One region of the Pseudonocardia sp. EC080619-01 genome, then DNA from elsewhere that is predicted to be linked to it. Evidence: riboswitches for the same ligand, from Rfam matches in the RefSeq annotation. Region 1 holds a riboswitch; the other holds the start of a gene.
What was found. Region 1 has a riboswitch for guanidine ahead of AD017_RS32660 (multidrug efflux SMR transporter). Riboswitches for the same ligand answer to the same signal wherever they lie in the genome.
Positions count from the first base shown of each region.

Region 2: it holds a riboswitch for guanidine, as region 1 does, so the genes downstream of both, AD017_RS11780 (multidrug efflux SMR transporter) here and AD017_RS32660 (multidrug efflux SMR transporter) in region 1, are expected to answer to the same signal.

Region 1 is NZ_CP012186.1:104,301-109,388, reverse strand. Features, by position in the region: partial or broken gene AD017_RS32670 (IS256 family transposase) at 1-597, opposite strand, end outside; gene AD017_RS32665 (multidrug efflux SMR transporter) at 875-1,252, opposite strand; gene AD017_RS32660 (multidrug efflux SMR transporter) at 1,252-1,566, opposite strand; guanidine-III (ykkC-III) riboswitch at 1,576-1,642, opposite strand; partial or broken gene AD017_RS32655 (IS701 family transposase) at 1,904-3,193, opposite strand; gene AD017_RS32650 (transposase) at 3,424-3,735, shown strand; gene AD017_RS32645 (IS3 family transposase) at 3,732-4,556, shown strand; gene AD017_RS32640 (IS110 family transposase) at 4,641-5,088, shown strand, end outside.
Region 2 is NZ_CP012184.1:2,512,250-2,517,337, reverse strand. Features, by position in the region: gene AD017_RS11795 (molybdopterin cofactor-binding domain-containing protein) at 1-1,221, shown strand, start outside; gene AD017_RS11790 ((2Fe-2S)-binding protein) at 1,246-1,716, shown strand; gene AD017_RS11785 (hypothetical protein) at 1,805-2,125, shown strand; gene AD017_RS11780 (multidrug efflux SMR transporter) at 2,190-2,504, opposite strand; guanidine-III (ykkC-III) riboswitch at 2,526-2,592, opposite strand; gene AD017_RS11775 (metal ABC transporter substrate-binding protein) at 2,729-3,622, shown strand; gene AD017_RS11770 (metal ABC transporter ATP-binding protein) at 3,619-4,344, shown strand; gene AD017_RS11765 (metal ABC transporter permease) at 4,341-5,088, shown strand, end outside.

The DNA.
Region 1 (5,088 bases):
GAGCAGACACAGTTTGTGTTCTTCGAGGCGGATGTTGACGTGGATCCCGTCGGCCCACTGGTAGACGTAGTCCACTCCGGACAGGTCGCGGGCGGCGAAAGCGCGTTGCTCGGCCTTCCAGGTCTCGGTCAGCTTGGTGACTGTGGCCGCGGAGAGCCCGGCCGTGGAGCCGAGGAACTGCCCCAGCGCGGGTACGACGTCCCCCGAAGACAGGCCGTGCAGGTAGAGCAGCGGAAGCACCTCGGTGATCTTCGGGGTGCGCCGGCACCACGGCGGCAGGATCGCCGAGGAGAACCGGCGTCGCTGCCCGGTGTCGGGATCGATGCGCCGATCGTTCACCCGGGGTGCGCTCACCTCGACCGCTCCGGCCGAGGTGAGCACGTCGCGGGGCTGGTGGGAACCGTTGCGTACCACCAGCCGGCGACCGTGCTCGTCGCGCTCCCCGGCGTGGCGGGCGATGTAGCCGTCGACCTCAGCCTGCAACGCCTCGGCCAACATCCGGCGGGCGCCCTCGCGGACCAGTTCGTCGATCACGGCCGGGCGGTGCTCACGGCGGGACTCGTCGCCGCCATCGGGTTCGGGAACTACTGTGAGCACGGGTCGTACCCTTCCGGCCGGCGTTTGCGCGCCGGCCTTGCTTAAGGACCGTCAAGATCACCGGGAGGGTACGACCCCTCCCCGGCCATCCACAGGTCTCAAGCATTGCTCGCCGGTGAACCGCGATACGAAGTCGCCGAGTCGTTGTTCTGGCGGCGCCGTCGGTCCGTCGAGTTGACCAGCGTCGTCTTCGTCCGCGATGGTGCGCTGGCTTGACGGGTGGGGCGACTCGGGCCGCTGCCGCCGCTACGCGACAGCAGCTCTGGTCCAGTGCATCCTACTTCGGCTGCTCGGCGTCTACAGACGACGCCTCAGCCGTCGCTTCAGTGGTCGGAGTGGGGGCCTTGGTGAATTTCAGACCGACGATGCAGCTGATCAGGATGGTCAGCACGACGGCCTTGGCCGCGGTGAACTGCTCGCCGCCAGTCACCATGGCGTAGGCGACGGTGAGCACGGCGCCGATCCCGATCCAGACCGAGTACGCGACGCTGACCGGGATACGACTCATCGCAAGCGCCAATCCGATCATGCTCAGGGCCAGGAAGACCACGAAGACCACCGTCGGGGCCGGCCTGCTGAACCCATCGGACTGTCCGAGTGCGGTCGCCCAGACTGCCTCGAACACTGCGCTGACGACCAGGATGATCCAGCTCATCACGACACGACCTTGAGCGCGACGACGCTGCCGACCAGCCCGGCGAGCAGGATCGCCTTCATTGGTGTGGCCGTCTCCTTGCCGCGGAAGATCGCCCATCCGGCGGTCAACACGGCGCCGACGCCGACCCAGACCGCGTACGACGTACCGGTGGGCAGGCTCTGCATTGCCACGGCAAGACCGATCATGCTGAACACGAGCGCGACAGCGAAGACGATCGTCGGTTTGCGACGCTTGAATCCGTCCGAGGCCGACAGTGCTGTCGCCCATACCGCCTCGAGGACGCCGGACGCGATTAAGATGCCCCAAGCCATCATGAACTCCCTGAACCAGTCTTGTCGCTGCGCGGGTACTGGTTCACCTCGTCCGCAAGACTTCTCCAGCCTTCGCGGTAAAACGTAGCAAGTCAGAGTCGAGTAAGCGCTCCGTGGTGACCGAAGCCTCCAGCGTGTTCATGCGGCTGTGGCTGCGGCGGCGCTCGAGTTCGCCCGCGTCTGGCCCATGCGAGGCGCTGGATTCCGGCCGGAGCCGTAAGCGGACCGCTGCGAGGGTCGCCGTAACCGCAGTCACACCCGGGCGGTCCCGCGCGACGGGTTCCGGCCGACCGGCTAGTACTCCAGCCGTAGATCGTTGTGGATGTTCGGAGTCGTTCTGACGCTGGTAGTGGCTGGATCGGGAGTGCTGTTGGTGTCGTCGCCGCCATCGCGACCAGGCCCACGGGCAGGTCAGCTGGCGGGCTGGTTCGATGACGAGCCGGACGAGCAGGTGCCGGATCTCGTTGCAGGTCAACGTGATCAGACCTGGAGGACGTGGGTTGTAGCCGGTGTCAGCGGCGATGACGGCGAGCAGGGCATGAGCGAGCATGACCAGCAGCGTCCAGCGCTGCCAGGAGGTCCAGCGGCGCACCTGGTGCTCGTCGAGGCCGGTAAGTCCCTTGCCGGTCTGGAAGGCTTCCTCGATGACCCAGCGGCGTCCGGCGACGCGGACCAGTTCGCGCAGCGGCACCATCTCCGGGCTGTAGCAGCGGTAGAACGCCAGCTCCCCGGTGCGCCGGTGGCGGCGGATCAGCAGCGACCAACGCCGAGAGTCGAGGGGGTCGTCGCGCAGTGCGGGGTCGGTGTGGTCGATCCATGCCCACTCGTAGTGGCGCTCACCCTTGGCCCCCGCGCCGGCGGAGAGACGTTGCCAGGCTTGCCGGGGCTGCTCGGCGGCCAACCGGTCGGCGCGGATCGGGCCGGCCGCGGTCGGGATCCGGCGGTCACAACCGATGGCCAGCACGTAGCCGATCCCAGCGAGTTCGCACTCGGCGCGTAGGTCGGGGTCAGCGCCGTAGACCTCGTCCCCGGCGACCCAGCGGGCCGCGACACCGGCGCGCAGAGCCCGGGTCAGCATCCCGGCCGCGAGTGCGGGCTTGGTCGCGAACTCGATCTCGTCCGGCACCCCGGCCTGCTCGAGCCGCTCGGGATCCTCGGTCCAGCAGCGTGGCAGGTAGAGTTCGCGGTCGATCATGGCGTGGCCACGGGTGGCGGCGTAGACGAGGTAGACCGCGACCTGGGCGTTCTCGATCCGTCCGGCCGTGCCGGTGTACTGGCGCTGGACCCCGACCGTGGCTTTGCCCTTCTTCAGGTCGCCGGTCTCGTCGACCACCAGCACCGCGTCGGTGTCGGCGAGCCGTCCGGTGACGTAGTCGCGCAGGTCATCGCGGACGCCGTCGGTGTCCCACTTCGCTCGGCCCAGGAAGTACTGCATGCCGTGTGGATCGGTGTCGCCGGCGTGTTCGGCGATGCTCCAGCAGTTCTTGCGCGGCAGCTCCGCGAGCAGCCCGAACAAGAACCCGCGGGCCCGGCGGCGGGTCTCTACCCGAGGAAACCGCCCCGCGACCCGATCGAGGAGCCGGTCGGCCTCCGCAGACCACCAGTCGGGCTCTACCCTGTGGCTCACGGCCACCGCTTGATCTTCAGATGTCGACACAACGGACGAGGATCACGCGGTGGCCGTCCCACGTCTGGGACCGCCACGCCGCAAGATCACGACTTACGGCTGGAGTACTAGCCACCTGCCTGCTTGGCGTAACGATCGAGGATGGGCCGGGATTCTCAACTGAGGTTCCCCCGCTTTGGCGGAGTGTCTGAAGACTGGTTCGATCTTGAGGGCCAGGAAGGAAGGCACTGGTGGCTGCACCGAAGAAGTACCCCGATGAGCTGCGGGAACGCGCGGTTCGGCTGTATCGGGAGTCCGACCCTCGCCCGACGTTCCGTGGGCTCGCCGAGCAGCTCGGGGTGCATCACGAGGCCCTGTGCAACTGGGTGCGGCAGGCCGAGGCCGACGACGGCGAACGTGACGACCGGCCGAGCACCGACATGGTCGGTGAGAACCGCCGGCTCGCGCGCGAGAACGCCGAGCTGCGGCGGGTCAACGAGGTCCTGCGCGCGGCGAGCGCCTATTTCGCCAGCGAGATCGGCCTGACCCGGAGGTGGTCATGAGCTTCGTCGACGCCCATGACTTCCCCGCCGGTCTCGTACTGCGGGTCCTCGGCGTGCCGGTCTCGACCTACTACGACTGGCGCGCCCGCCGCGCCGCCCCGCCGCAGCGTGAGCTCGACGACGCCGTGCTGCTCGAGCAGATCGTGAAGATCCGCTCGGTCAACGAGTTCGCCACCACCTACGGCTCCCCGCGGGTGTGGCTGGAGCTACGCCGCCAGGGCGTGCACGTGGGCCGCAAGCGGGTCGAGCGGATCATGCGCACCCACGGGCTGCAGGGCGCGCACCTGCGCCGCGGCTGGAGACACGGCTCCACCCGCCAGAACCCGTCACATCGCCCGGCGCCGGACCTGCTCGAACGCGACTTCACCGCGACCGCGCCGAACCGCGTCTGGGTCGCCGATCTGACCCGGATCGTCACCGGTGAGGGAGTGCTGTGGCTGGCCAGCGTGCGGGATGCCTTCTCCAACCGGGTCGTGGGCTGGGCCACCGACCCGCGAGCCACCACCGCGCTGGTGCTCACCGCGCTCAACCACGCCCTGCGCTCACGGGACCTACGACCCGGGCAGTTGATCTTCCACAGCGACAAGGGAGCCCAGTACACGGCGCTGCGGTTCACCCAACGCCTGGTCGACGCCGGGGTCGCACCCTCAACCGGATCCACAGGGGACAGCTACGACTGTGAGACTGGTGTTCGTCGCCTGGTCGGTCTGATCCGTGCTTACGACTGGCCCTCTCGGTGCCCTGGCGTTGATCTGTCGGCCGACTGGGCGACACCGCCACTGGTGGCGCACCGAGCGGGCAGTGACCTCATAGGAGCCTGATCTCAGCAGGTCCCATCACAGTCCTGTCCCGCCCGCCCGGCGCGCTGTCGACCACGCCCCCGGGAAGAGGACACGCAGTCACCGATGAGGATCCCGCACGACACCCGCCCGCGCATCGTCGTCGGCGTCGACACTCACAAACACCTCCACGTCGCCGTCGCCCTCGACCAGCTCGGGGCCCTGCTGGGCTCGACCACGATCACCGTCAACCGCGGGGGCTACACCGAGTTACGCGACTGGGCCCACGGGCTCGCCGGCGACAAGGACGACGTGCCGGTGGTGTTCGGCATCGAGGGCACCGGCTCCTACGGCGCCGGGCTCGCCTCGTTCCTGCGCCGAACGGGCCACCAGGTCATCGAGGTCAACCGGGGTGACCGCAGCGTGCGGCGCCAGGCCAACGCCGCCCTGCACCGGATCCTCGTCGTCCGCATGCGCTTCCACGAGCCCACGATCGCCTACGTCGAGCGCCGCACCCGCGAAGGCCGGACGACGAAGGAGATCCTGCGCTGTCTCAAGCGCCACCTCGTCCGAG
Region 2 (5,088 bases), on a different replicon from region 1:
GGGCAGGCGGAGATCTGGGGCCCGTCCAAGTCGCCGATCGCCGCTCAGGCGGAGATCGCGAAGAAGCTCGGCATGGCCCAGAACGCGGTGACGGTGCACGTCACCGAGGGCGGCGGGTCGTTCGGCCGCCGGCTGTTCTTCGACGCGCTCGAGGAGGCAGCCGAGGTCTCGCAGACGATGGGCAAGCCGGTCAAGCTCATGTGGACCCGGTCCGACGACTCCCGCCAGGGCCGCACGCACCCGATGGCGACGTGCCGGGTCAGGGCCCAGGTGTCGGGAGATGCGGTCTCCAGCTTCGAGATCGCCCACACCAGTGTCGCGACCGAGATCAACCCTGGGCTGTCCGAGGCGATCACCGCCGCGGCGAACAAGGCCCCGCTGGGGAACCTCACCGTCTCGGAGAGCATCTACGTCACGACCCAGACCAACCCGTACAACGTCGGGGTGGCGACCTCTCTGCTCAACGAGGTCGACATGCGGTTCAACACCTGTTCCATGCGGAACATCTACTCGCCGGACACGGCGACCGCACGGGAGCTGATGGTCGACCAGGTCGCGGCGAAGATGGGCAAGGACCCGTACGAGTTCCGGTCGGCGTTCACGAAGCTCACCCGGTGGAAGAACGTCGTCGACCGTGCTGCCGAGGAGGCGGACTGGGGCAAGTCGATGCCGGAGGGGACCGCCCAGGGCATCGCCATGCACGTCGAGTACAAGGGCGTCGCCTGCGCGGTCGTCGAGCTCGACTGCCGCCCGGAGACCGTCAACCGCGAGATCCGGTCCGCCCGCACCGGCCCGCGTGTCACGAAGGTGACCTACGTCGTCGACGGCGGCCTGATCATCAACCCGCGCGGGTTCGAGGCACAGATGATGGGCGGGATCAACGACGGCATCGCGATGACGCTGACCGCCGGTCTGCACCTGGTGGACGGGCACTTCGTCGAGGCGAGCTGGGACAACTACTTCTACACCCGGCAGTGGAACACCCCGCCCGAGATGAACATCATCGTCATCGAGGACTCCGAGGCGCCCGAGCCCGGTGGCGCCGGTGAGTTCGGTGTCGCGGCGACCTGCGGCGCGATCGCCTGCGCCTACGCGCGGGCCACCGGGACGGTCCCTACCGAGTTCCCGATCCTGCACAAGGAGCCGCTCCCCTTCGAGCCGTACCCGACGATCCCGCCCATCCCGCCGTCGCCGACCAACGGTCGCGAGCTGGCCCGCTGACCTGCCTCGACGAGGAGATCAATCATGTCCACGCACACGTTCACGCTGAACGGTGAGAAGGTCACCGTCGACGTCGAGGACGACGTCCGGCTGCTGTGGGTCCTGCGCGACGTGCTCGGGGTGACCGGCCCGAAGTACGGATGCGGGATCAACGTCTGCAAGGCCTGCACGAGCCACGTCAACGGCAAGGCCTTCAACCCCTGTGCCACCCCGATCGGCACCCTCGAGGAGGGCGACGAGATCACCACGATCGAGGGTCTGGCCGACGGTGACACTCTGCACCCGATGCAGCAGGCGTGGGTCGACAACGACGTCGCCCAGTGCGGGTACTGCCAGCCCGGCCAGATCATGGCTGCTGTCGCCCTGGTCAGGCGTGCCGAGGCCGAGGGCTTCTCGATCGACGACGAGGCCCTCGACGAGATCCGCAACATCTGCCGGTGCGGTACGTACAACCGCATCCGTGAGGCGATCAAGGCCGGCGCCGACAACATGTGACCACCTGTCGGCCACTGGGCCGTTAGGGTGTACGGCAGGTCTCTGCCGTCGTGTTGATGACCGCTCCCCACACAGAAGGACGGATTCGATGAAGAACCGGATGCGCCGGACCCTGGTCGCCGTGGGCGCCCTCGGTGCCGTGGCGTTCCCGCTGGCAGGGTTCGCCGCCGCCGACACCGGCGACGACGAGCACGGCTACCCCAGCACCCAGAGCCCGACCCAGGGTGTCGACGCCGTGGGAGCCACGGCGGACACTGCCGCCTATGGCCTCTTCGACGCGCTCGACGGTTTCTCGTCGAGCAACCGGCCGGACGGCGTCAACGGCACCGACACCGAGTTCCCGCAGGCGGACCCGCGGTTCGTCGAGGGCCCGGTCGGTGGGCTGCTGGTGAACGGACCCTTCGAGTAAGGGGCTCCCCGCGCGGCGGCGGGGTCGGACCGGGGAGACCCGGACCGGCCCCGCCGTCGTCGTTCTAGTGGGCGAGCTTCAGCCCGACCACGCCGCCGACGATCGCCACCAGGCACAGCAGCCGCGCGGTCGACGCGGGCTCGCCCAGCGCGGCCATCCCGTAGACCGCCGTGCCGACCGCGCCGATGCCGACCCAGATCGCGTACGCGGTCCCGACCGGCAGTTCCCGCAGGGCCAGCGACAGCCCGCCCATGCTCAGCACCAGCGCCACGCCGAAGACGATCGACGGCGTCAGCCGGCTGAAGCCCCGGCTCTGTGACAGGGCCGCGGCCCACACCGTCTCCAGCAGGCCGGAGACGACCAGATAGATCCACGCCATGACGAGCGCTCCTCCCGGACAGCTGCGTCGTCTTGGCGATCCGGGTACGGCGCGTCTCGTCCGGGGAGCCCGCCGTGCGGCGGTCCGGACCCCAGTCTGCCCGGTCGCGCGGGACGGGCAAGCGATGGTGACCGGTCCGACCACGGATCTTGCTCGTCGGTGATTCCTCCCGCATAATGTTCGGCATGCCTAACTCACGGTCTATGGCTTGGCGAACATCTGGGGTGGTACTGGCCTGCGTGCTGGTCCTCGCCGGGTGCGGAGCGGGGCCGGAGCCCGCGGACCCGGACGACCCGCGTCCGGTGGTGCTGGCGACCTTCACCGTGATCGCCGACATGGCCCGCGAGGTCGGCGGCGACCGGGTCCGGGTCGAGTCGATCACCCGCCCCGGGGCGGAGATCCACGACTACGAGCCGGTCCCCGGTGACCTGGTGCGCGGCGCGGACGCGGACCTGGTGCTCGACAACGGGCTCGGTCTGGAGCGCTGGTTCGAGCAGTTCGTGGACCGGTCCGAGGCCCGGTCGGCGACCGTGAGCGACGGCGTCGACGTGCTGCCGATCGCCGCGGGGGAGTACCGCGACCGCCCGAACCCGCACGCCTGGATGTCGCCGGTGGCCGGCGAGCGCTACGTCGCGAACATCCGCGACGCGCTCGTGGAGCTCGACCCGGCGGGACGCGACGTCTACACCGCCAACGCGGCCGGCTACGCCGAGCGGATCCGGCAGGTCGGGGAGGAGCTCCGGGCCGACCTGGGCCGACTCCCCGACGCCCAGCGGGTGCTCGTGACCTGTGAGGGCGCGTTCTCCTACCTGGCCCGGGACATGGGGCTGCGGGAGTCCTACCTGTGGCCGGTGAACAGCGACGCCGAGGGCACCCCGGACCAGATCGCGTCGACGATCGCCGTCGTCCGGGACGACGCGGTGCCCGCCGTGTTCTGCGAGAGCACCGTGAACGACTCCGCGCAGCGGCAGGTCGCCGCCGAGACCGGCGCCCGGCTGGCGGGCCCGCTCTACGTCGACTCGCTGTCCGAGGAGGGCGGTCCGGTACCCAGCTACCTCGACCTGCTCCGGCACGACGCCCGGGTGATCTCGGACGGGCTGACGGGGGCGCAGCCGTGACCGCCGCGGTGCTGGAGGTGACCGGCCTGTCGGTGCGCTACGGCGAGGTCATCGCGCTCGACGGCGTCGACCTCCGGCTCGGCGCCGGCACCGTCTGCGGGCTGCTGGGGACCAACGGCTCCGGCAAGTCGACACTGTTCTCCGCCGTCATGGGGCTGGTCCGGCCGCACGCCGGCACCGTCCGGGTCGGCGACGGTGACGTCCGCGCGGCCCGGCGGGCGGCCGCGATCGCGTACATGCCGCAGGCCGAGGCGATCGACAGGGACTTCCCGATCGTCGCGCACGAGGTCGTCATGACCGGGCGCTACGGCCGCATGGGGATCGGTCGCAGGCCCCGGGCGGCCGACCGGACGGCCGTCGCCGACGCGCTGGAGCGGGTCGGCCTGACCGGCCTGGCCGACCGGCAGATCGGCAGGCTGTCGGGCGGTCAGCGCAAGCGGGTGTTCCTCGCCAGGGCGATCGCCCAGGACGCGCCGCTGCTGCTGCTCGACGAGCCGTTCGCCGGTGTCGACCACGGCACGCAGGAGGCGATGACGGCGGTCCTGCACGAGCTGCGCGACGCCGGCCGCACCGTCCTCGTGTCGACGCACGACATCGGCGGCGTCGAGCGGCTGTGCGACCGGGCGGTCCTGCTGGCCAACCGGCTGCTGGCCGACGGCCCGCCGGGCGAGGTGCTCACCCCCGGGGTGCTGGGCCGCGTGTTCGGGTTCTCCGCCACATGATCGCCTGGGTGCTGGAGCCGCTGCAGTTCGGGTTCATGCAGCGTGCGCTGCTCGTCGCGGTCGTGGCGGGCTCGGTCGGCGCGCTGCTGTCCTGCTGGCTGACCCTCGTCGGCTGGTCGCTGATGGGCGACGCCGTGTCGCACGCGGTGCTGCCCGGGGTGGTGCTGTCCTACATCGTCGGGATCCCGTTCGGGATCGGCGCGTTCGTGTTCGGCGCCGGTGCCGTCGGTCTGATCGGGCTGGTCCGGCGGACGTCGCGGGTGAAGGAGGACGCCGCGATCGGCGTCGTGTTCACCGGGCTGTTCGCGCTCGGGCTGATCCTGATCTCGCGCACTCCCAGCGACACCGACCTGTCCCACATCCTGTTCGGGAACCTGCTCGGGCTGTCCGTCGCCGACGTCGTCCAGATCGTCGTGCTGGGCCTCGTGACGATCGCGGTGGTCGCGCTGCGCCGGCGGGACTTCACCCTGGTCGCGTTCGACCGGGTGCACGCGCACGCGGTCGGGATCGACCCGCGCCGGGTGGAGGCCCTGCTGCTCGGGCTGCTCGCGCTCGCCGTCGTGGTCGCGCTGCAGGCTGTCGGGATCGTGCTGGTGGTGGCGGTGCTGATCATCCCCGGGGCGACGGCCTTCCTGCTGACGGACCGGATGGAGCGGATGCTGCTCCTCGCCGTCGGGGTGGCGGTCGTCGCCGGGGTGGCGGGCACCTATGTCAGCTACTACGCGAACGTCTCCACCGGGGGTG